DNA from 4 places in the Buttiauxella noackiae genome. Region 1 is predicted to be linked to each of the others. Evidence: predicted binding sites of a transcription regulator. Region 1 holds the regulator's gene; each other region holds the start of a gene.
The links. Region 1 encodes CRP, which controls carbon source genes, mostly activating them, when cyclic AMP is high. Its sites were predicted from a motif close to ATGTGANNNNNNTCACAT; they were not measured.

Region 1 (6,225 bases):
GTCAGCCAAACATCCGGTTATTGCCGTTACAGGTTCCAGCGGCGCGGGAACGACAACCACCAGCCTTGCTTTCCGTAAAATCTTCCAGCAACTCAATTTACGTGCAGCGGAAGTTGAAGGTGACAGTTTCCATCGTTTCACTCGTCCTGAAATGGATATGGCTATTCGTAAAGCACGCGACCTTGGGCGCCATATCAGCTATTTCGGCCCGGAAGCCAATGACTTTGGTTTACTTGAGCAAACTTTCATTGAGTACGGGAGAACCGGGCAAGGTAAGTCACGCAAGTATCTACATACTTACGATGAAGCAGTACCCTGGAACCAAATCCCCGGAACCTTTACGCCATGGCAGCCACTACCAGAACCCACTGATGTTTTGTTTTATGAAGGTTTGCACGGCGGTGTGGTCACGCCACAGCATGATGTAGCCAAAGCCGTGGATTTACTGGTTGGTGTGGTACCGATTGTGAACCTGGAGTGGATACAAAAACTGGTGCGAGATACCAGCGAGCGCGGGCATTCCCGTGAAGCGGTAATGGATTCTGTGGTTCGTTCTATGGATGACTATATCAATTACATCACGCCGCAATTCTCTCGCACCCACATCAACTTCCAGCGCGTCCCAACTGTTGATACGTCGAACCCATTTGCGGCTCGCGGCATCCCGTCACTGGATGAAAGTTTTGTGGTGATTCATTTTCGCGGGCTGGATGACATCGATTTCCCGTATTTACTCGCCATGCTACAAGGCTCATTTATTTCGCATATCAATACATTGGTGGTGCCGGGCGGCAAGATGGGGCTGGCGATGGAATTGATTATGACACCGTTAGTGAAACGGTTGGCGGAAGGGCGAAATATTAATCAGGGCGATTGATCACCGCCCTTGTCATGACTTATGCCCGTTAGCATTCGATTTGCTGGTGGGCGGCACTCACAACCCCCTGCTGCTCGAAGGATAACGGATAAATTAGCCTTCAATCACTTCATAGCTATGAGTAACATTGACAGCTTTTTCAAGCATCAGTGCAACAGAGCAGTACTTCTCAGCAGAGAGATCTACTGCGCGGGAAACTGCAGCATCTTTTAACTCTTTGCCTGTCACGATGAAATGCAGATTGATATGTGTAAACAAACGCGGAGCCTCTTCACGGCGCTCAGAGGTCAGTTTCACTTCACAGTCGGTCACGGTGTAGCGGCCTTTTTGCAAAATAGAAACTACGTCAATTGCACTGCAACCGCCAACGGACATCAGCACCATTTCCATTGGGCTTGGTGCTTTATCACCAGAATTGCCATCCATAAGAATCTGGTGCCCTGAAGCGGATTCACCCAGGAAGGTAAACCCTTCAACCCATTTCACTCGTGCCTGCATGCTACTTACTCCTGTAGATAAATTACCGTTCAGAGTACGCAGATTCAGCAAATCTGGCAACGGAAGGCGACATGCGTCAAGCTGAAACGATACAACAGGAGACACTTGTCAAAAGCTATGCTAAAACAATCCAGATGCTACATCGATACATTGACGTAATGCATGTATGCAGAGGACATCACTAATTACAGGCAGCAAGAATGACTTGCATGCCATCTCCCCAAGGTGGGGAATATTCTAATTACTTGCAACGCCAGACAGGATGTTTAGCGTCCTGTCGTTGGTAGCCAGTTATAAAACAGAGGATAACCGCGCATGGTGCTTGGCAAACCGCAAACAGACCCGACTCTCGAATGGTTCTTGTCCCATTGCCACATTCATAAGTATCCATCGAAGAGCACACTCATTCACCAAGGTGAGAAGGCAGAGACGCTGTATTACATCGTCAAGGGCTCTGTGGCTGTTCTGATTAAAGATGAAGAGGGCAAGGAAATGATCCTCTCCTATCTAAATCAGGGCGATTTCATTGGTGAGTTAGGGCTGTTCGAAGAAGGTCAGGAGCGTAGTGCCTGGGTTCGTGCTAAAAGTGCCTGTGAAGTGGCTGAAATTTCATATAAAAAATTCCGCCAGCTAATCCAGGTCAACCCAGACATTCTGATGCGCCTTTCTTCGCAGATGGCACGCCGTCTGCAAGTCACTTCTGAGAAAGTAGGCAACCTGGCATTCCTGGACGTTACCGGTCGTATCGCGCAGACACTGCTGAACCTTGCTAAACAACCTGATGCAATGACCCACCCGGACGGTATGCAGATTAAAATTACCCGTCAGGAAATCGGTCAGATCGTGGGTTGCTCTCGCGAAACTGTTGGTCGCATCTTGAAAATGCTGGAAGATCAAAATCTGATCTCCGCTCACGGTAAAACGATCGTCGTATACGGCACTCGTTAATCTCCGTCTAAAAAAATGGCGTGTTACTTCAATAACACGCCATTTTTGTCTCAAAAAAACCAAATCTGAAACCCGTTTAGGCAGCAAGTGAGTTCATCCCGATGAGCTTACTCAAGTAAGTGATTCGGGTGAATGAATGCAGCTAACGCCGCTGCAGCTTTAAGTAAGAAGGGTTTATGTGGCGAAGAGTTATCTACCATCCCGAGGTGAATTACGCACTGCGACAAACGCTGGTGCTGTGCCTCCCTGTGGCGGTAGGTTTACTCGTTGGCGATCTCCAGTCTGGCCTGCTTTTCTCGTTAGTTCCTGCCTGCTGCAATATTGCGGGCCTTGACACTCCCCATAAGCGCTTCTTCAAACGTTTGATTATTGGCGGCAGCCTTTTTGCCATCAGTAGCTTGATCATGCAGTTGCTACTTTTGTATACCAGTGTGCCACTGCCTATCATTCTTGTTGTGATGGCACTTTTACTGGGTGTCACGGCAGAAATCAGCTCACTTCACGCGCGTCTACTTCCCGCTTCACTGATTGCCGCTATTTTTACGCTCAGCATGGCCGGGAATATGCCAATCTGGAAGCCGATGCTACTTTATGTCTCCGGTACGATTTGGTACGGCGTATTTAACTGGTTTTGGTTCTGGATGTGGCGCGAGCAGCCATTACGCGAATCATTGAGCCTGCTCTATCGGCAGTTAGCAGATTACTGTGAAGCAAAATACGGCATGCTGACTCAACATACCGATCCGGAAAAAGCGCTGCCTCCGCTACTGGCTCGTCAGCAAAAAGCAGTAGATCTCATTACTCAATGCTACCAACAGCTTCATATGCTGGCGGCGAATCAGCATAACGGCTACAAGCGCTTGCTGCGTGCTTTTCAGGTGGCTTTAGATTTACAGGAACACATCTCGGTAAGCCTTCACCAGCCTGCGGAAGTGCAAAAACTCGTCGAGAAAAGCCATGCAGAAGCGGTTATTCGCTGGAATGCCCAGACAATCGCGGCGCGGCTACGTGTACTGGCTGACGATATTCTTTATCATCGTTATCCACAGCGTTTTACGATGGAAAAACAGATCGATGCCCTTGAGAAAATCGCCCGACAGAATCCAGATAACCCGGTAGGGCAATTTTGTCATTACCACTTCAGCCGTGTCGCTCGCGTGCTACGCACTCAACGCCCACTCTATGTCCGTGATTTAATGGAAGACCGGCAGCGCCGTTTGCCGCTGTGGGCGGCATTAAAAAGCTATTTATCATTGAAGTCAGCGGCGCTTCGCAACGCAGCAAGATTGGGTGTGATGCTCACGATAGCCAGTCTGTTAGGTGCATTTTTACATCTGCCCAAGCCCTACTGGATTTTAATGACGGTGATGTTCGTGACACAAAACGGCTACGGTGCCACACGTGTTCGAATTCTCCACCGTTCGGCTGGCACCATCGCAGGCCTTGCCATCGCAGGTATTGCGCTGCACTTCCACTTCCCGCAAAGCATTGCCCTGGGCGCGATGTTGGTCATTACGCTGGTGAGCTATTTGTTTATTCGCAAAAGCTACGGCTGGGCGACGATAGGCTTTACGGTGACAGCCGTTTATACCCTGCAATTGATAACATTAAGTGCCGAGCAGTACATCGTCCCTCGCCTGATAGATACCTTGCTAGGCTGTTTGATAGCCTTTGGCGGTATGGTGTGGCTATGGCCACAATGGCAGAGTGGCTTGTTGCGCCAGAACGCGCACGATGCGCTGGAAAGGGATCAAAGTGCCATTCGCCTGATTCTAAGTAATGACCCCGAACCAACGCCGCTGGCTTATGAACGCATGAAGGTCAACCAGGCACATAACGCTCTGTTTAACTCCCTGAATCAAGCAATGCAGGAGCCTGGGTTTAATTCGCATTATCTGGCGGATATGAAACTGTGGGTGACACACAGCCAATTTATTGTCGAACATATTAACGCAATGACGACTTTGGCTCGCGAGCACAATATGTTGACGCCAGACCTTGCCCAGCGTTATTTGCAGTCATGTGAAATTGCTCTGCAACGATGCCAGCAGCGTCTTCAATATGATGAGCCAGGAGAAACCAATGACGCGAATATTCTGGACCCGCTTGAAGGGCTTCCAAACGGGCCGCTAAGTACGATGGAGCAACATTTGCAGCGGATACTGGGACATCTGAGCACCATGCATACCATATCTTCAGTTGCATGGCGCCAACGGCCACATCATGGTATCTGGCTGAGCCGCCTACGACGGTCCAGCTAAGTATTACGCCTTAATTATCTTCGCGACAGCTTTAGCGAAACGCTTCATGCCATCTTCAATATCGATATCTTCAACAATCAACGCAGGTGCAAAACGCATTACGTCAGGCCCCGCATTGAGTACCATCACGCCCTCTTCCGCTGCTGCGTAAAGGAACTCACGTGCGCGACCTTTGTATTGCGGTTTCAACTCAGCACCGATCAATAGGCCCATCCCGCGGATATCGCTGAACAGATCAAACTGCTCATCGATCTTCTGTAAATGAGCGACGAACTGTTCCCGTTTTGCCGTTACGCCACTCAGTACCTCAGGCGTGTTAATGATATCAAACGCCGCGCCTGCAACTGCACATGCCAGCGGGTTGCCGCCGTAAGTTGAACCGTGTGTACCGACGTGAAACGCCGAGGCAATTTCCTGCGTCGTCAGCATCACACTCACCGGGAAACCGCCGCCGAGCGCTTTAGCGCTGGTCAGAATATCTGGAGTCACACCATAGTACATATAGGCAAACAGCTCGCCGATACGTCCCATGCCGCACTGCACTTCATCAAATACCAACAAAGCTTTGTGCTCATCACATAGTTCGCGCAAACCTTGCAAGAATTCTGGCGTTGCCGCCGTAACACCGCCTTCACCTTGAATCGGCTCAACCACCACCGCGCAGGTATGGTCGTCCATTACGGCTTTTACCGCATGCAAATCGTTAAATGGCACATGAATGATGTCAGCAGGTTTTGGACCAAAACCATCAGAATACTTAGGCTGCCCGCCAACTGAAACAGTAAACAAAGAACGGCCATGGAAGGCGTTATGGAATGCGATAATCTTGGTTTTATACGGGCTATGACGGGTAGAAGCGTAGTAGCGGGCCAGTTTAAAGGCTGTTTCATTTGCTTCGGTGCCAGAGTTCATAAACAGCACGCGTTCAGCAAAAGTTGCGTCAATCAGCTTACGGCCCAGGCGTAGAGCGGGTTCGTTGGTGAAAACATTGCTGGTATGCCACAGTGTTTCACCCTGGCTTTTTAAGGCTTCCACTAACGCCGGGTGGCAGTGGCCTAACGCCGTAACCGCGATGCCGCCCGCGAAATCAACATACTCTTTCCCTTGCTGATCCCATACGCGACTGCCTTTGCCTTTTACCGGGATAAACTCCGCAGGTGCATAAATCGGCAGAATCACTTCGTCGAAAGTTGCGCGGGTAATTGCTGATTGTTCAGTTGCCATTAATTGCCTATCCCCTTTTTACGCATAACGCTTCATGAAAGATATTTGAAAATATAATCATGAAATATGCATAAAAAATCATTATCTGGCAATAAAAAATCAACGATTAAGGAAATTAGCTAACAGTTGGTGCCCCTGCTCACTAAGAATACTTTCCGGGTGGAATTGCACACCCTCCAGGTCAAAATCACGGTGACGGATGCCCATAATCTCTTGTTTGTCCGTCCACGCGGTCAATTCAAAGCAATCCGGCAGCGATAGCGGGTCGATGACCAAAGAGTGGTAACGCGTGACAGTAAGGGGGTTGTTCAAACCAGTGAACACACCAGAATTGTTATGCATGATGGCCGATGTTTTACCATGCATCACTTTTTGCGCCCGAACAATAGTTGCACCAAATGCTTGTGCAATAGCCTG
Region 2 (6,225 bases), on a different contig from region 1:
GTCACTTCATGCAGACGCGGGTTAACATGTTCGCCCGTCAGGAATTGTACCGCTTCACGAACTTCAACAGCATTACCCGCGCTGGATGCCAGCACCTGGTTCATATCAGTCAGCAGTGCCGTGGTTTTAACACCCGCGCCATTTGCCACGCCAACAATCGCTTCGGCGAGTAATTCAGAAAGCTCATAGGTCGGCATAAATGCGCCACTGCCCACTTTCACGTCCATCACCAGCGCATCCAGGCCTTCGGCCAGTTTCTTCGCAAGAATCGACGCGGTAATCAGCGGGATGGAGTCTACGGTCGCGGTAATGTCACGCGTCGCGTAGAAACGTTTGTCAGCCGGAGCAAGCGAGTTAGTCTGACCGATAATTGCCACGCCGACATTTTTGATGATGTCTCGGAAACGGTTATCGTCCGGGAAAATATCAAAGCCTGGGATCGCTTCGAGTTTATCGAGCGTACCGCCAGTGTGGCCTAAACCGCGGCCAGAGATCATTGGGATATAACCACCACATGCCGCCACCATTGGGCCAAGCATTAAAGACGTCACATCACCCACGCCACCCGTGGAATGTTTATCAACAATTGGGCCGTTCAGGTTAAGGCTCTTCCAGTCCAGTACGGTTCCTGAATCTCGCATCGCCATGGTCAGTGATACGCGTTCAGGCATAGTCATGTCGTGGAAGAAGATAGTCATTGCCAGCGCGGCAATCTGCCCTTCGGAGATGGTGTTATCTCGAATACCATTAATGAAGAAACGAATCTCCTCATCACTTAGAGCATGACCATCACGTTTTTTACGAATAATTTCTTGAGCGAGGAACAAGGTAACCCCCTGAGCACATCAGGTGAAATGCGGCGGGGAAACCGCCGCGAATAAACATTACTCTAAATAATTCGAGTTGCAGGCAGGTGGCAAGGGAACGACGCCCAGGAGCTTACACGAGTAAGTGTCTGGGGTGAGAGCGCGCAGCCAACGCACCTGCAGCTTGAAGTATGACGAGTAATTAGTAGCTGCTTGCGCTTTTACCGTCGCCATGGCCCAGAGCTTTTAACAAGCTTGCGAGCAGGCTGGAAGCGCCAAAGCGGTAGTGACGGGAATCAGCCCAGTCAGCACCAAACAGATCATCAGCAATTGACAGGAACAGCGCTGCATCTTCTGCAGTACGCACGCCACCCGCTGGTTTGAAACCAACAGTTTTTTCAACGCCCATATCACGAATAACTTCCATCATGATGCGTGCGCTTTCAGGTGTTGCGTTGACTGGCACTTTACCAGTAGAGGTTTTGATGAAATCAGCGCCTGCTTTGATGGAAATTTCAGAAGCTTTACGAATCAGTGCTTCTTCTTTCAGCTCGCCGGTTTCGATGATGACTTTCAGCAAAACGTTAGCCGCAGCACAGGCTTCTTTACAGGCTTTCACCAGTTCGAAACCAACTTGTTCGTTACCAGCGATAAGCGCGCGGTATGGGAATACCACATCAACCTCGTCTGCACCGTAGGCAATAGCAGCACGAGTTTCAGCCAGTGCGATTTCGATGTCATCGTTGCCGTGTGGGAAGTTGGTCACTGTAGCGATGCGAATATCAGGAGTGCCCTGAGCATTCAGAGTTTTACGCGCGATCGGGATGAAACGCGGGTAGATACAAATAGCTGCAGTATTGCCCACTGAAGTTTTTGCCTGATGACAAAGTGCGATCACTTTTTCATTCGTGTCATCGTCATTCAGGGTCGTCAGGTCCATCAGTTTCAGAGCGCGCAGGCTGCTTGCAGTTAAATCGGTCATAACATTCTCCAACAAAAGATATAGAATCAGTTGCGATGTTATAATTATAACATTCACAACCCTGATGGTTTTGTGTATAGCTTCACAAAAGCCACGGTGAAATTACATAATTTGTACAGTATATGTGATTTAACAAGGAGTGATAACGGAAAAGTCGCCGTCAGAAATAAAAAATGGCCGGCGCAAGCGCCAGCCATTGATTTTACAGGGGTGTTATAATTTTAACATCGCCTTTTTTATAATGACAGGAAGACCCCGGCAATTGTGGCACTCATCAGGTTTGACAATGTACCTGCTGCTACAGCCTTCAGACCTAACTGTGCAATGTCATGACGACGGTTTGGAGCCATGCTTCCAAGCCCACCAATCAAAATAGCGATAGAAGAAAGGTTAGCAAAGCCACACAGAGCAAAGGAGATAATTGCTTTGGTGTGGGAGGAGAGAACTTGCAGGCCTGCTGCCGCTACAGTCGCGTCATCTTTCAGGTATTCCCCGAAGTTCAGGTACGCAACAAATTCGTTGATGATCAACTTCTGACCGATGAAGGAACCGGCAACGTTCGCTTCACTCCACGGTACACCGATAATCCATGCCAGCGGTGAGAACACCCAGCCCAGAATCAGTTCCATAGACAGTTGCGGATAGTTGAACCAACCACCAATGCCAGAGAGCATGCCGTTGAGCAATGCAATCAAAGCAACAAACGCCAGCAGCATTGCGCCTACGTTCAGAGCCAGTTGCATACCAGAAGCTGCACCTGATGCCGCCGCATCCAGCACGTTTGCCGGGCGGTCTGGATCATTTTTCAAAGATTCCAGTTCAGGTGAGTCGTTTGGCGTTTCAGTCTCAGGCAAGATAATTTTGGCGAACAATAACCCACCAGGGGCTGCCATGAATGAAGCGGCAATCAGGTATTCTAGTGGCACGCCCATTTGCGCGTAACCTGCCAGCACTGAACCTGCAACAGAAGCCAAACCACCACACATTACAGCGAACAGTTCTGAACGCGTCATAGTGGCGATATAAGGACGAACAACCAGCGGAGCTTCAGTCTGACCAACAAAGATGTTTGCTGTTGCAGAAAGAGATTCTGTACGAGAGGTTTTAAGAACCTTACGCAGGCCACCGCCAAGAATACGAATAACTAACTGCATAATGCCAAGGTAATACAGCACAGCAATCAGTGAGGAGAAGAAGACAATAATTGGCAGAACGCGCAGTGCGAAAATAAAGCCACCGCCGCCAAAGACTTCGAACATTTTGTCTGAAACTAAGCCACCGAACAGGAAGGAAATACCCGCGTTACCGTAACCAATTACGTTAGCGACTCCTTCGGACATAGCGAGCAGAACCTGGCGACCGACCGGAACATACAGGATTAGCGCCCCGATACCGACCTGAATAATCCATGCACCTAATACAGTGCGCAGATTAATTGCTTTGCGATTACTGGAAAGTAAAACGGCGATCAGCAGCAGAACGATCATGCCGATCAATCCCATGAGTAGTTGCATACAGAATCCCTGTGTATTGAATGAAAAAGGAAAGCGGGCTAAAAAACCTCAGCGAGGCGGGATTATAACGGCAGGGAGGCCAGCAAATGGAATGGCAATCACGTATTTATAGACATTCACAGAAACGTTTGTCTTATTAAGTGAGCCAGGTCACATTTTGTTACTTACTATTTCATTGCAAATAATTCATTGCAGTTACTAATAATCGCATTCGCGATAACTTCAGGAGGTTCTGAACGCAGTGTAGAAAGTGTCTGAAAAACATCAACAATGCGTTCCGGGCGATTCGGCTGCCCCTGCCAGCCGTTAAGCGGCATATCAGGAGCATCCGTTTCCAGAACCAGCGCGCTAAGGGGTAAGCGCGCCATAACATCGCGCGTTTTATTGGCGCGTGGATAAGTAATCGTTCCACCCACACCAATTTTGTAACCCAGCGCCACAAAACGCTCGGCCTGTTGCAGGCTCCCCGAGAAGCCATGTACCACACCAGTGCGCGGTAAATTATGACGCTTCAAATGCGCTGCAAGTTTGTCGTGCGTGCGACGTGAATGGATAATGACTGGTAAATCATAACATTTTGCCAGTTTTAGCTGCGCATCCAGCATCACTTCTTGTTTATCAAAAAGTGGATTTTCCATATAAAGATCGAGCCCTATCTCACCGATAGCCACTAATTTCTCGGGCCGCTGTTTCAGGTGATGTTCGAGCAGCGCCAAAGACGCATCCTGATGCTTGTGAATCACTATCGGATGTAAACCCAGCGCGGCATACAACGCAGGGTAGTTGTCTGCCAGCGCCAGAACGGTACTAAATCGGTCTGCTTCGATGGCCGGAACAATGATTTTTGTTACACCCGCTTGCGCCGCAAGGGCAATGCTGTTGGTTTCATCATCGCTAAACGGCGGAAAGTCGAAGTGACAGTGGGTATCGTAAAACGTCATCGTCACGCCGTATCTTCGCTATTGAAAGTGGAGTCGTTAGCTTCTGGTGTTTCAATCACCGCTTTAGACAATGGCTCAGTGACCACGGTCTGCGGAACGATAATACGCGGAAGGTGGCGTTTTATTGGTGGCTTATCCGTGAGCAATTTCCCGACGGTTGCGAGGAAGTAACGCCCGCACAAACGCCCAGTTTTATAGTCGGTATTTAGCGCGGGTAACCGACTACCCAATGCAGAGCTCATCAACGGTTTCGGTGGGTAAATCTCGAAGATACGCAGTTTACCTGGCGGCTTTTCAATAAAATTCTGAATCTCGCGGTAGCTGGCTTCATGGTGATGCACCAGGTTTAGCAACGGTTGCAGGCTGCTGTCGCCAAGCCAGCGCTCCATGCGTTTAAACCATTCAGGTGTGTAATACATTTGTGAGGGCACAGTGCGAATGACGACCAGAGTATCGGCTCCAAGACGAACAGCTTCTCTCACTGGAACCGCATCGCTTATCCCACCATCCTGGTAACCGATGCCGTCTATTTCCACCCCGGTACGGTAAAAACCAGGAATCGCGCTTGATGCTTTAAGCAAATTCAGCCAGGTGCCGCTATTTGGGGAAAAATAACCCGGCGTGTAGTCGTCACTACGACAGGCGCACATATAAAACGCTTTGCCAGATTCAAATAGCTTTTCGGCCGTCGTCATTGAAAGCGGGATTTTGGTGGCAGTGGATTCCACAAGCCAGTCGAGATCAATGAGATGCCCACCACGCACAAAACGCAGAGGATCAAAAAATTCGCGAGTCGTCGTAAAACGAGTAATCACTCTTCTGGCATAACCCGGCTGGTGACAAACGTAAGCTGAGAGGTTTTGCGCACCGGCAGAAGTGCCTAAGAAGAGGTCAAACGGGTTGAAATTAGCGCGCATAAATTCGTCCAGCACGCCAGCTGTGAATATCCCACGCTGCCCGCCGCCTTCACAAACAATGGCGAGTTTTCCGGGACGAAAATTTTTGATCGCAAGCGGCGAAATATTGCCGAGCGTAACGGGTATTCTTTGTCCCACCCTGCTTTCCTTGGTTCTTTATCCTTCATTTTAAGTCGCAGGGGCGTTGGCTGCGCTCAATCACCCCAGTCACTGTCTTCAGCAAGCTGTCAGGGATGTTCTCCCTGCCCGCCTGGCTGCAACTCGAAATTTAAAGGATATTTATTATTGGATATTTGTTAGTCGATTAAAAACGCGAGAGCCAGTCTAAATAGACTGGCTCTCTGGTCTGTCTCTAAATGTTATAGCACGGAAATATTGCTAAGGGCGTTTTCGACCCATAAACAGACTCACCAGGAACAGAATAATACCTACCACGAAGACAATTTTTGCTGCACCTGCCGCAGTACCCGCGAGAGTACCAAAACCCAGTGCTGCTGCAATCAACGCAATAACCAGAAAAATAATGCCCCAACGAAACATAAGCTTCTCCTTAACCATAATGAACCCGAATCGCTTCTGGATGAGTGCCTGGAACACACTCATTGGCGATATTGAGTAACGATGTTGCTGACCTACTCCCCCGGCATTACGCCGAAGGAGAAAGTTTCTATATGCCCTGTTACTTCACTTTCAGGTCGTTTTTGACGCTTTTCACGCCATCAACTGCTTTAGCTATACTCTCGGCTCGAGCAGACTGCGCATTCGATTCCACAGTACCGGATAGCTGTACAACACCTTCAGTGGTTTCCACTTTCACGTGACGTGAAGGAACAATGTCATCAGCTAAAAGCTTAGCTTTAATTTCGCTAGTGGTGGCAGTATCGCCTGCATAACCGCTGACAGATTTATCAGAGCCGTTACGCACATGTAGTTTGTCGCTCACGGAAGAAACCCCTTCCACGCCTTTCGCGACCGTGACAGCTTGTTCAGCCTGAGCCTGGCTTTCAACAAATCCACTCAACGTCACCACTTTCTTTTCAGTTTTCACTGAAATATCGGTGCTTT
Region 3 (6,225 bases), on a different contig from region 1:
TCATCAAGGCCAGTCTGGGCTTTCAGTGAATCGACTTCCGTTGCACTAAACATTGCCGGGAAGTGAGAATCAGCTATCAAGGGTTGCAAAGCGGCTTGCAAAGAAGCCGGGAGCTGTGCGAGAGCAGCCTGAAAACGTGAGCGCATAAGTAGTAGCCTCATAACAAGTAATTGAACCGCAGTTTACGGGTCTGTATGGGCTTTATATGTGATCTTTATCTAATTACAAATGCAACATATGAAATAAAGAACAAAATTGCGCGATCTCTCGCAAGTTTTAACCAAACACAGCCAAAATCACCGGGAATAAGAACGGAGCAACCAGGGAAGTGATGATGCCGCAAATTACCAGTGCCAGTGAGCTAAACGCACCTTCCTGAAAATCCAACTCAGCACATCGTGCGGTACCCAGCGCGTGGGAGGCAGCCCCCATCGATAAACCGCGAGACGATTTGGTTTTAATACCCATCAGATTCAAAATGCTATGACCGAATACTGCACCCAGGATCCCCACGAAAATCACGCATACGGCGCTAATTGCCGGGATACCGCCAATACTGCCACCCACAGCCATGGCAATCGGTGTTGTAACAGACTTAGGTAATATTGACGCTGCTATTTGCGGTGTGGCACCCATTAATAGTGCAATGGATGTACCGGTAATCATCGCCACCATGCTGCCAATAAAACAGATGGTGATAATGGATTTCCAACGTGCACGAATCTGGTGAAGCTGTTCATACAGTGGGAAAGCGAGGGCAACTACAGCCGGTTGCAGCAAATCGTTCAGCACTTTACTGCCGGCAAAATAGTGATCATAAGGCGTGCTGGTAAACACCAGAATAGGGATGATAACAATCATCGAAACCAGTAGCGGGTTCAGCAGCGGTGACTTATAACGCATTCCGATTTGGCGGGCGAGAAAGAAAGTCACCACCGTTAAAGGTAAAGACCACCAGATATGATGCATCATTTTGTTTTGCCCTCACTTTCACCCACAACTTTACGTTCGCCGTGCACCAAATGAGAGCTCCAGCTCACGATGACTAACACCACTAAAGTACTGATAAAACAGGAAACCACCACCGGGCCAAATTGCTGCTTGATCACATCGACATACTGCATAACGCCCACGCCAATCGGTACAAAGAGAAGCGCCATATAACGAATCAGCAGATGGCAACCTGGCTTAACCCACTTCGCTGGCATGATTTGCAGAGACAGCAAAATAAATAGGATTAACATGCCGATAATGCTGCCGGGAATGGTGATTGGTAGCAGTGAAGAGATGGCGATGCCAGCATATAAGCATATGTAAATTAAAATAAAAGACCGCAGGTAGTGCCAAATTACGGTGAGCAAGTTACGCATGGTGATTACCCTTTAAGAAACGCATTCATCATACAATTAAAGCTTAAAATGTGCTACCGATCACATCATGAATTATGAGCATACCAAATATTCCTCAAAGGAACTTTCCAGAATGTTTTGGGCATTCTTACAGCATCATGTTTTGCAGGCATAAAAAAAGCGACCCGCAGGTCGCTTTTTTGCTCAAGCAATGGATTAGTTCAGGCGAACCGGCATACCAGAACGGCCCAAAATAGCCTGGTCTACCACGGCGCTATCAACATCAGGCTGAGCAGTAATCGCGGTCACATTGCTTTTCAGCGTGATTGGCACGATTTCAGTCGAGTTGAACTGCTCTTCAGTCGTAGACAGCGGGTTGTGTACTTCAATGTAACGCGAACCATCTGGCTCAACAGTTGCTTTCACTGGTTCATTGATGAACTGAACACGAGTACCGACCGGCACTTTCTCGAACAGGAACTTGATGTCTTCATTACGCAGACGCACACAACCGTGGCTTACACGCAGGCCGATACCAAAGTTAGCGTTGGTACCGTGAATTGCATACAGGCGGCCAATGTAGAGTGCATACAGACCCATTGGGTTGTCTGGGCCAGCTGGAACAACGGCGGGTAATGGAGTACCTGCAGCGATGTATTCCGCATGCATTTTCGCAGTCGGGGTCCAGGTCGGGCCTGCTTTCTTACGTTCTACTTTAGTCGTCCAGTTCAGTGGGGTGTCTTTACCCAACTGGCCGATACCGATAGGCAACACGATTACCGTGTTAGTACCCGCCGGGTAATAGTAGAGGCGCATTTCAGCACTGTTGATAACAATGCCTTCATGAACGGTATCCGGCAGGATGAGCTGCTGAGGAATGTTCAGGATAGTGCCTGGTTTTGGCAAATACGGGTCAACGCCTGGGTTTGCTTCCAACATGTTGGAAAGGCCCATTTGGTAACGCGCTGCATATTCTTCCAGCGGTGCGGTGCTACCTTCAGGAATGGTGACAACCTGGTTTTGACCAATCAGACGGCTGCCATCGGTTGGCAGAGGATAGGTCACGGCAGAAGCTGTTTTGCTAAAAGCCACAACAGCCACAAATGCCAGTAAAATTGTGCGTAGTTTCATATTCATGTTATGCAATGTATTTATGGCCATGCAGGCTAGTTAGTGAAGAAACGGAGCGAATTGAGCGCGCATTATATGTGCATTCCCTCAGCCTGGGAAATCGGATGTGGATTAAATCACACTTTTTTGCACATTGATTATTTTATCGCCAGCGCACAAGCAGAGCGATCTGCACGTTGAGTTATGGCATAATGTGCTCGATTTCACATATTACAAACTTTCTATTACCAGGACATCTCTGTGCTAGTTTCCAGTAACGTCACAATGCAGTTCGGCAGTAAGCCGTTGTTTGAAAATATTTCTGTCAAATTTGGCGGCGGCAACCGTTACGGCTTGATCGGCGCTAACGGTAGCGGCAAGTCTACCTTTATGAAGATCCTCGGTGGCGATTTAGAGCCAACGCTGGGTAACGTTTCACTTGATCCGAACGAACGCCTCGGTAAGTTGCGTCAGGATCAATTTGCCTTTGAGAAATTCACCGTTCTCGACACGGTTATCATGGGCCATGCTGAACTCTGGGAAGTAAAAGAAGAGCGCGACCGCATTTACGCGTTACCAGAGATGAGCGAAGAAGACGGCTACAAAGTAGCTGACCTGGAAGTCCTCTACGGCGAGATGGACGGTTACACCGCTGAAGCTCGCGCAGGTGAACTGCTGTTAGGCGTAGGCATTCCTGTAGAACAACATTACGGCCCGATGAGCGAAGTGGCGCCAGGCTGGAAACTGCGCGTGTTGCTGGCGCAGGCACTGTTCTCAAACCCAGAAATTCTGCTGCTTGATGAACCGACGAACAACCTGGACATCGACACCATTCGTTGGCTGGAAACCGTGCTCAACGAACGTAACAGCACCATGATCATCATTTCGCACGACCGTCACTTCCTGAACATGGTTTGTACTCACATGGCGGATCTGGACTACGGCGAACTGCGTGTTTATCCTGGCAACTACGACGAATACATGACAGCGGCAACACAAGTGCGTGAACGTCTGTTGTCTGATAACGCGAAGAAAAAAGCGCAGATTGCTGATCTGCAATCCTTCGTTAGCCGCTTTAGCGCCAACGCGTCTAAATCTCGCCAGGCGACTTCTCGTGCTCGCCAGATTGATAAAATCAAACTGGACGAAGTTAAAGCATCCAGCCGTCAGAACCCGTTCATTCGCTTCGAGCAGGACAAGAAACTGTTCCGTAATGCGCTTGAAGTTGAAGGTCTGGCGAAAGGCTTTGATAATGGCCCGCTGTTCAAAGGCGTTAACATGCTGCTGGAAGTGGGTGAGAAACTCGCCATTCTGGGTACCAACGGCGTGGGTAAATCCACGTTGCTTAAAACGCTGGTTGCTGAACTGACTCCAGATGCAGGTACTGTGAAGTGGTCTGAGAATGTGCAAATCGGCTATTACGCACAGGATCACGAATACGAATTTGAAAATGACCTGACGGTGTTCGACTGGATGAGCCAGTGGATGCAAGAAGGTGACGACGAGCAAGCGGTGCGCAGCATCCTTGGCCGTTTGCTGTTCAGCCAGGACGATATCAAAAAGCCTGCGAAGGTGCTGTCCGGTGGTGAGAAAGGCCGCATGCTGTTTGGTAAATTAATGATGGAACGTCCTAACGTTCTGGTCATGGATGAACCGACCAACCACCTGGATATGGAATCCATTGAATCGCTGAACATGGCGCTGGAAATGTACCCAGGTACGCTGATCTTCGTTTCTCATGACCGTGAATTTGTTAGCTCGCTGGCAACCCGCGTGATTGAGATTACGCCAGAGCGCTTGATTGACTTTACCGGTGGCTACGAAGATTACCTGCGTAGTAAAGGGATTGATGGTTAAAAGAAATAACCGCCGGATTCGGCGGTTTTTTTTGGTGGTAGAGATGTCGGATGGCGCTTCGCTTATCCGACCTACAGAGCAGCGTAGGGTGGATAAGCGAAGCGCCATCCACCACCTGTTATCTACAGCGCCCAGCTATCCTGCACTTTCCCGTTAACGACCAGGCGACGCTTCTCACCTGTCGGCAACGTCAACGCCAACTCTTTCCATGCTGGGAAGTAATCACCTTTGCGGGTGAACTCCACGCGGATTTCCTCTGCCGTACAGCGAATTTCCCAGTTCAGCCACAGCGCATTGCCTTGCTGATAACCCCATGACTCGCCGTCATCTTCAAACAGGCTACCGTGAGAAACACCGGTGCCTTGCAGCGGATACACTTTCAGCTCGCGTACATTGTCCTCGCTCGCTTTCACATGCGTGATGCGTGCTGAATGGGGTAATGCAGCACCAGCGCGAACCAGCAACGGCAAGCGTTCGAGCGGAGCATCAACCACAATAGTCTGCCCGCCGCTATACCACTGACCGGTATAGTAGTCGTACCATCCCGCGCCATTTTCAGGCAACCAGACTTCGCGCTCACGTTGACCTTCTTCCACCACGCTTGCCACCAGCAAATCGCGACCCAGCATAAAGTCGTCACACTCTTCGAAGGTTTTCGCATCGTGCTCGTGATCGAGGAACGTCGGGCGAAGCATCGGCTCGTCGTCTGCATGGGCCTGCCACAGCAGGGTGTAGAAATATGGCAACAGGCGATAACGTGTTTCGATGGCACTGCGAATGGCCGGAGTCACAGACTGGTACATCCACGGTTCGTTGACGGTTTGATCGTCATTCCATGAGTGAATAGTGAAACGCGGGTGCATCACGCCGTTTTGAACCCAACGCACAAACAGCTCGGCTTCTGGTTTGTCACCGGAAAAACCGCCGACATCGTGTCCCACGTTATACAGTCCAGACAGGCTCATGCCCACGCCCATGCGGGTGTTATAGCGCAGCGTATTCCAGTTAGTGCGGTTATCGCCGCTCCAGGTTTGCACGTAACGCTGCATCCCGGCGCAACCGGAACGGGAAATCAGATACGGGCGTTTTTCTGGGGCAAACTTCTGCTGTGCTTCCAAAGAGGCGCGCATCATCAGTAGTGGCATCACGGGGCGGATATTTTTTATAGCGATCTCTTCGCCAAAACCATGGCAGCGTGCTTCGCCATCCCACACTTCGTATTCGTTATTATCATTCCAGGTAGAATCGATACCCATTTCCAACAACTGTGTGGTGACGCCGTTCTGCCACCATTTCACCGTTGCCGGATTGGTGAAATCAAGGTGCGAACCTTCATCATCCCAGAAGACTGATTTTTCGGGACTATCCTGCTCGGAATCTTTAATAAACAGACCTTGCTCAACCACTTCCTGATAACGCGGGTGATCCTGCAACAGGCAAGGTTTAATGTTCGCCGCAAGCTTAATGCCTGCGTCGTGGAACGACTGGCTCATCACTTTCGGCTGTGGAACCTTGTCGTAGTTCCAGTTGAACACGTAACGCTTGTTGTTAATCGAGGTATAACCCGATGATAACTGGAACGAATCGCATGGAATTGCATGTTCGTTGCACAGTTTGATAAAGCTCATCAGCTGGTTTTGCGCATCAGGTGCATCGGTGTAATGCATGGTAGAGCCGCTGTAACCGAGGCTCCATTTCGGGCCAAACAGCGTTTTACCCGTCAGTCGCACAAACGCTTTGGTGACATCCAGCACTTGCGGGCCGAGGAAGATGTAGTAATCCACATCACCAGATTCAGCCTGCCAGCGGCGATAGGGCAGGTGATAGTTGTCAATCTCATTACCCAGATCCAACCAGCAGTTACTCAGGTTGTCGTAAAACATCCCGAAGCTCACATCCGGACGGCGCG
Region 4 (6,225 bases), on a different contig from region 1:
TATTGAAGTCACCGAGGAACAGGCTTTTTCGGAATCAGAAACTTCAATGCAGAACATTACACTACTACGTGATTATGGGTTTAAAATTGCCATTGATGATTTCGGCACCGGTTATGCCAACTACGAGCGACTGAAAAGGTTGCAAGCGGACATTATCAAGATTGATGGCTGTTTCATTAAAGACATTACATCGGATTCGCTTGACCCTCTGATTGTTAAATCTATATGTGATATGGCTAAAGCGAAGCAATTGATTGTTGTTGCAGAGTTCGTTGAAACAGAAGAACAACGCAGGTTGTTATGCGAACTCGGCGTACAGTTTTTACAAGGGTATTTGATAGGCAAACCAGAGCCTCTGGCCTTAGTCAACACATTAAGGTAGTAGTATGTTGCGAGCATATAATCAAAGGGCTGATTTGTGAGCACTTCATTAGCGAATAGATTTCGCCTGCCAATGGCAAAAACACTCCGGGTTATCCATCTGGTTTTCATTTTTGTTTTTGCGCTGACCACTTTTTTATTCTGGCAGCAAGGACAGCTATTTAGCCATGGTTACCGTACAAGCCAACTGAGTCACCTGGAAAGTGTGATTGCCCGAATCGAAAGTAAAGCACAGTACAAAGTTGACAATCTTCGCTATCTAAAAAGAATTTTTATTGAAGCGATGGATGATCCACTCTTCCCTGGTGTGGCAACTGTTCCTTCGGAAATTACAGGTGATGTTGGCGATTCACCATTGTGGATCCGCGAGCTGCCTTTGCCCGATACGCTTACCGAAGACAGCAAATTTCACGGCGCGGATGCGCTACAAGTCCGCCAGTAGCTCTATGCATTGCGGAAAATTCAAGGTCTTTTCCCGTTGGCCACAGGGGCCAATGAACTTACTGCTGATTTGTACTACATCTCTCGTGATGGCGAATTTATTGTCTCTTTATCTCAGGAGATGAACTCGCTATTAGAGAGCAGTTACAACCCGCATGAGGAACAGGGTAGTTTCGTATTGGCCTCGCCGTTGCTCAATCCACAGCGAGAACCTTTCTGGACACGGCAAAATATCGCTAAAACTGATGACACTCTGGTTAATGCTGCCATTCCTGTCGATTTTCGTGGTGAATGGATAGGGCTTCTGGGGATTGCGTTTGAAAATGATGCGGTGCAGAAATTCCTTGCGGGGTCTTTACCAGAAGATACGCAGAGCGCATATCAACTGTTTGATGAACAGCTAATCCCGCTAACCAATGCCGTAGGCTCGGTCAATCAATTTCAACTCACTGCTCAGCATCTACAAACAATTCGTGAAATGCTTGAGGTCTCATCGCGTGGCACGATGCGCGATGGGTCGGTATTCATCACTTTTGGCAGAGTTGTTGGTACGCGTTCGGTGTTAATAAGTACTCAGACTCTCAGCCAGGGTTTACATGAAGACTTTGGCCGTTTCAGTATCTTGTTGATCGTGATGTGGGGGATATTTGTGCTTTTCCTTTGGGGATCGCACCGAGTGATTTGCCGCCTGGTGCGCAATATGGGTAGCTTGCAGCGTGAGATGCAGCGTCATGCGCTTCACGATGATTTGACTGGAGCGTTAAACCGTCGCGGTTTCTTCGCAAAAACATCGCAAATTAGCCCTAATTATGTGGATTACACTCTCGTACAGCTTGATCTCGACCATTTCAAAAAAGTGAACGACGTTTACGGGCATTTGGTTGGTGATAACGTGTTGATACACGCCACCCAACACATTCAGCGTGCGATACGCAGTCAGGATATTCTGGGGCGTATTGGCGGTGAGGAGTTCTGTATTTATCTGCCTAATTCCGATCTCAAGGCGGGGATTATGGTGGCGACAAGAGTTAAATGGGAACTTGAGTCTTCGGCATTGGTTTTGGATGACGGCCGCAAATTACCGGTTACCGCGTCGCTAGGTGTGGCTTCACATAGTGAATATCCGGAGTACACGCTTGATCAAATCCAGTCGCTTGCAGATATGCGGATGTATACCGCTAAAGAACGAGGCAGAAACCAGGTCTGCTGGCAGGATGACGAGGCGATTGGGACGTAGATAAATCCGCTATGAATTTCAGGCATAAAAAAGCCGGGGCAAATTGCCCCGGCTTTTTACTGTGAGAATTACAAGAACAGACCAGCGATAGAAGCTGACAGAATACTCACCAGAGTTGCACCGTAAACCAGTTTCAGGCCAAAGCGAGAAACCACGTTACCTTGCTCTTCGTTCAGGCCTTTAATCGCACCAGCGATAATCCCGATAGAAGAGAAGTTAGCAAACGAAACCAGGAACACAGACAGGATACCTTCCGCACGTGGGGAAAGCGTACCGGCCAGTTTTTGCAGATCCAACATCGCAACGAATTCGTTGGAAACCAGTTTGGTGGCCATGATGCTACCAACCTGCAATGCTTCATGCGACGGAACACCCATCACCCAGGCTACCGGGTAGAAGATGTAACCCAGGATGCCCTGGAAGGAGATGCCGAAGATTGCTGCAAACAGTGCGTTCAGTGCCGCGATCAGGGCAATGAAGCCAATCAGCATCGCTGCAACGATAATCGCAACTTTAAAACCTGCCAGAATGTATTCACCTAGCATTTCGAAGAAGCTTTGGCCTTCATGCAGGTTAGACATCTGTATATTTTCTTCGCTCTCATCAACGCGGTAAGGGTTAATCAGCGACAGTACAATAAAGGTACTGAACATGTTCAACACCAGTGCTGCAACCACATATTTTGGCTCGAGCATCGTCATATAAGCACCGACAATCGACATGGACACGGTAGACATGGCCGTAGCGGACATGGTGTACATGCGGTTGCGTGACATCTTGCCGAGAATATCCTTATAGGCGATAAAGTTTTCTGATTGTCCCAGAATCAGCGAGCTTACGGCGTTAAAGGATTCCAGTTTACCCATACCATTCACTTTAGACAGAACGGTACCGATAAAGCGGATAACAATCGGCAGAACGCGGATGTGCTGCAATATCCCGATCAGCGCAGAGATAAATACGATTGGGCAGAGTACTTTCAGGAAGAAGAAGGCGAGTCCTTCGTCATTCATCTTACCGAATACAAAGTTTGTCCCCTCATTAGCGAACGAAAGCAGTTTCTCAAACATTTCTGAGAAACCTCTCACAAAGCCCAGACCGATTTCTGAGTTCAGGAAGAACCAGGCGAGAATGAGTTCAATCACTAACAGTTGAACGATAAAGCGAATACGAATCTGCTTACGGTTGCTACTTAGCAATAAAGCAAGTAGCGCTACCACGGCAAGCGCTAAGACAAAGTGAAGAACGCGGGACATATTTGCTCCAAACATGAGGCAGGTTTAATTTCGTTGCACATTCTATGAAACAAGCAATAAGAAAACGAGACTAATCGCACACTATAGTGATGTCATGTGACCAAACTCAAAATTAGTGATCAACCATACATTTCTGCTATGTTAAGTAAAGAAGGTAAAAGTTGCGTCAGTGCACACATCCTTAACATAATGGTTGTCGTAATTTTTTTTCATTAACGGGCGATGCTAAATCGTCACCCCTAATCCCTCATTGTTTTCATCTATCAGAGCAATCAGTTTATCTCACTTAAATGAATTTGATAATCATTCTCATTTTTGATAGTTTGAAACATAGCAAAGGCTATATCTCAGAGGCAGATGATGACAAACAGTCGCGTTGACAACAGTGGCACCCGCACAGCGCGCAGATTACGCCTGGCGTTGATGGGGCCGGCTTTTATCGCTGCTATCGGGTATATCGATCCTGGCAACTTTGCGACCAACATTCAGGCCGGGGCAAGCTTTGGCTATAAATTGCTATGGGTAGTGGTGTGGGCGAACCTGATGGCAATGCTCATCCAGATTCTGTCGGCAAAATTAGGGATTGCCACCGGCAAGAACCTCGCCGAACAGATTCGTGACCACTATCCGCGTCCGGTTGTATGGTTGTACTGGATACAAGCCGAAATCATTGCCATGGCGACCGATCTGGCCGAATTCATTGGTGCTGCGATTGGTTTTAAGTTGATCCTCGGTGTTTCTCTATTACAAGGTGCGGTGCTGACCGGGATTGCGACTTTCCTGATATTGATGCTGCAAAGGCGCGGCCAAAAACCTCTCGAAAAAGTAATCGGCGGTTTACTGCTGTTTGTGGCTGCTGCGTATATCGTGGAGTTGATTTTCTCGCAGCCTAAACTGACTGAATTGGGCAAAGGGATGTTGATCCCAAGTTTACCGACCAGTGAAGCGGTATTTTTAGCCGCAGGCGTGCTGGGGGCGACTATTATGCCGCATGTCATCTACCTGCACTCGTCACTGACTCAACATCTACACGGCGGCAACCGCGCTGAACGTTACTCAGCGACAAAATGGGATGTCGGTATTGCAATGACGATTGCCGGGTTTGTCAATCTGGCGATGATGGCAACGGCCGCTGCTGCGTTTCACTTCTCAGGACATACAGGCGTTGCCGATCTTGACGAGGCATATCTCACACTGGAGCCACTTTTAAGCCATTCAGCGGCGACTATCTTCGGATTGAGTCTGGTTGCGGCGGGACTGTCATCAACTGTTGTCGGCACGCTAGCAGGGCAGGTCGTGATGCAGGGGTTTGTGCGCTTCTATATACCACTGTGGGTTCGTCGCTCAGTCACTATGGCACCTTCATTTATTGTCATCCTGATGGGACTTGACCCAACGCGCGTTCTTGTCATGAGCCAGGTACTGCTCAGTTTTGGTATCGCACTAGCGCTGGTACCGCTTCTGATTTTCACCAGCAATGAGAAATTGATGGGGGATTTAGTCAATACCCGGTTGGTAAAACATGTGGGGTGGGTGATTGTGGCTATAGTGGTGGCGCTTAACTTGTGGCTGCTGGTTGGTACGGCTTTGGGGTTATAGATTTACCGCCTTCTGCGACTACAGCTTTGTGGTCGCAGGCTACATCTTTATCTGTTTATTCATGCATGACGCCGTAACCATTGATATCCCTTTGCCCATTGAATCAGCAGAATATATTCCTGATTGCGTGAACCATAAACATTCCCTGAATTGCAAACGCGATTGCTAACACACCAACAATCATGAAGTTGTGATGCCCTAGTGCAATAGCACCCAAGAATACGTCAATAAATGTATTGAGCAATAATATTCCCAAAAGCGGAATGCTCAGTAGTTTTCTATTAGCTATCATTGTCCACATTATTTATAGATTACCTTGTATATATTGGTGCCAGAACACGGGTAATCATACCTACTAAGACACTGTTGATTAGCTACTACTTACAGAACAAATGAGTATGATTTGTTGAACAATCAGCTCTGTCCATTCCACATCATGTTATGTATGATTTATGCTGACGTTTAGAAACATCAGGGTTTTGTCATGTTCAAACATTTTAATCATATGGCTCTTTTTGCCGCGCTGGTAAAAAACGGCAATTTTACAAGAACCGCTGAAGAATTGAATATGACGAAATCTCGCGTCAGCCAGCAAATAAGTGAGCTTGAAGAATATCTTGGCTTACGGTTGCTCAATCGAACAACGCGAAAGATCTCGCTGACATATGCTGGCGAAAGTTATTTGCGATACTGTCAGGAAGTGATAGATGTTGCATTCAGAGCTGATGAGCTCATTCAGTTATTACGTGAAAGCCCAAACGGAAAATTAAGAATAATAGCGCCTCCGGGGTTTATGTACAGCGCCTTGCCTGCTCCTCATCATGAATTTTTGAAAGCAAATCCACAGGTTGAACTTGAACTGATCACTGCAGACTCATTCTTTGGTTCGGTGAACGACACTTTTGATGTTGCTTACAGAATAGGTAAGCCTTCAGATGATTCTTTCATTGGGCGTTTTCTGGGAACCTTTAATCGATTTATTGTTGCGACGCCGGAGTATGCACAAAAGCAAAGTTTTACCTCACCTGATGAATTGCTTACATGTGATTTAATTACTCACCAAACATGGAAGAGCGTCACTCTTTCTCAAGAAAATAGTAGCTATAAATTAGTAATGAGTTCTCGGCATACCAGCGATAACCTGACTTATATATTGCAACAAGCTTTACAAGGTACAGGCATGGCAATTTTGCCCGAGTACATTGTGGAGTCCTATATTAAAAATGGGCAACTTAAAATTATTTTGCCCGACTGGAGTGTGCAGAAAATTGAATTATGGATGATTTACCCCAGTAATAAAAATAACACTTT

Region 2: a site for CRP is predicted at 1,824-1,841, ahead of deoC (deoxyribose-phosphate aldolase). Genes of this name have one in related genera too.
Region 3: a site for CRP is predicted at 2,585-2,602, ahead of ldtB (L,D-transpeptidase). Genes of this name have one in related genera too.
Region 4: a site for CRP is predicted at 3,410-3,427, ahead of IX31_RS13755 (NupC/NupG family nucleoside CNT transporter). Genes of this name have one in related genera too.

Annotation. Positions count from the first base shown of each region.
Region 1 is NZ_JPRU01000003.1:15,698-21,922, forward strand. It holds gene IX31_RS15955 (phosphoribulokinase) at 1-877, shown strand, start outside; gene IX31_RS15960 (OsmC family protein) at 971-1,375, opposite strand; gene crp (cAMP-activated global transcriptional regulator CRP) at 1,691-2,323, shown strand; gene IX31_RS15970 (YccS/YhfK family putative transporter) at 2,500-4,584, shown strand; gene argD (bifunctional acetylornithine/succinyldiaminopimelate transaminase) at 4,588-5,808, opposite strand; gene pabA (aminodeoxychorismate synthase component 2) at 5,908-6,225, opposite strand, start outside.
Region 2 is NZ_JPRU01000002.1:1,398,458-1,404,682, forward strand. It holds gene deoA (thymidine phosphorylase) at 1-827, opposite strand, end outside; gene deoC (deoxyribose-phosphate aldolase) at 1,009-1,788, opposite strand; gene IX31_RS14870 (NupC/NupG family nucleoside CNT transporter) at 2,025-3,302, opposite strand; gene IX31_RS14875 (TatD family hydrolase) at 3,470-4,249, opposite strand; gene IX31_RS14880 (patatin-like phospholipase family protein) at 4,246-5,298, opposite strand; gene IX31_RS22465 (DUF1328 domain-containing protein) at 5,539-5,700, opposite strand; gene osmY (molecular chaperone OsmY) at 5,840-6,225, opposite strand, start outside.
Region 3 is NZ_JPRU01000002.1:923,973-930,197, reverse strand. It holds gene cdd (cytidine deaminase) at 1-146, opposite strand, end outside; gene IX31_RS12715 (CidB/LrgB family autolysis modulator) at 277-972, opposite strand; gene IX31_RS12710 (CidA/LrgA family protein) at 969-1,370, opposite strand; gene ldtB (L,D-transpeptidase) at 1,566-2,486, opposite strand; gene IX31_RS12700 (ABC-F family ATPase) at 2,721-4,316, shown strand; gene IX31_RS12695 (glycoside hydrolase family 31 protein) at 4,439-6,225, opposite strand, start outside.
Region 4 is NZ_JPRU01000002.1:1,146,653-1,152,877, reverse strand. It holds gene IX31_RS13765 (EAL domain-containing protein) at 1-382, shown strand, start outside; gene IX31_RS23640 (hypothetical protein) at 419-823, shown strand; gene IX31_RS13760 (diguanylate cyclase) at 860-2,059, shown strand; gene IX31_RS13755 (NupC/NupG family nucleoside CNT transporter) at 2,128-3,315, opposite strand; gene IX31_RS23805 (hypothetical protein) at 3,606-3,695, shown strand; gene IX31_RS13750 (Nramp family divalent metal transporter) at 3,676-4,914, shown strand; gene IX31_RS13740 (LysR family transcriptional regulator) at 5,399-6,225, shown strand, end outside.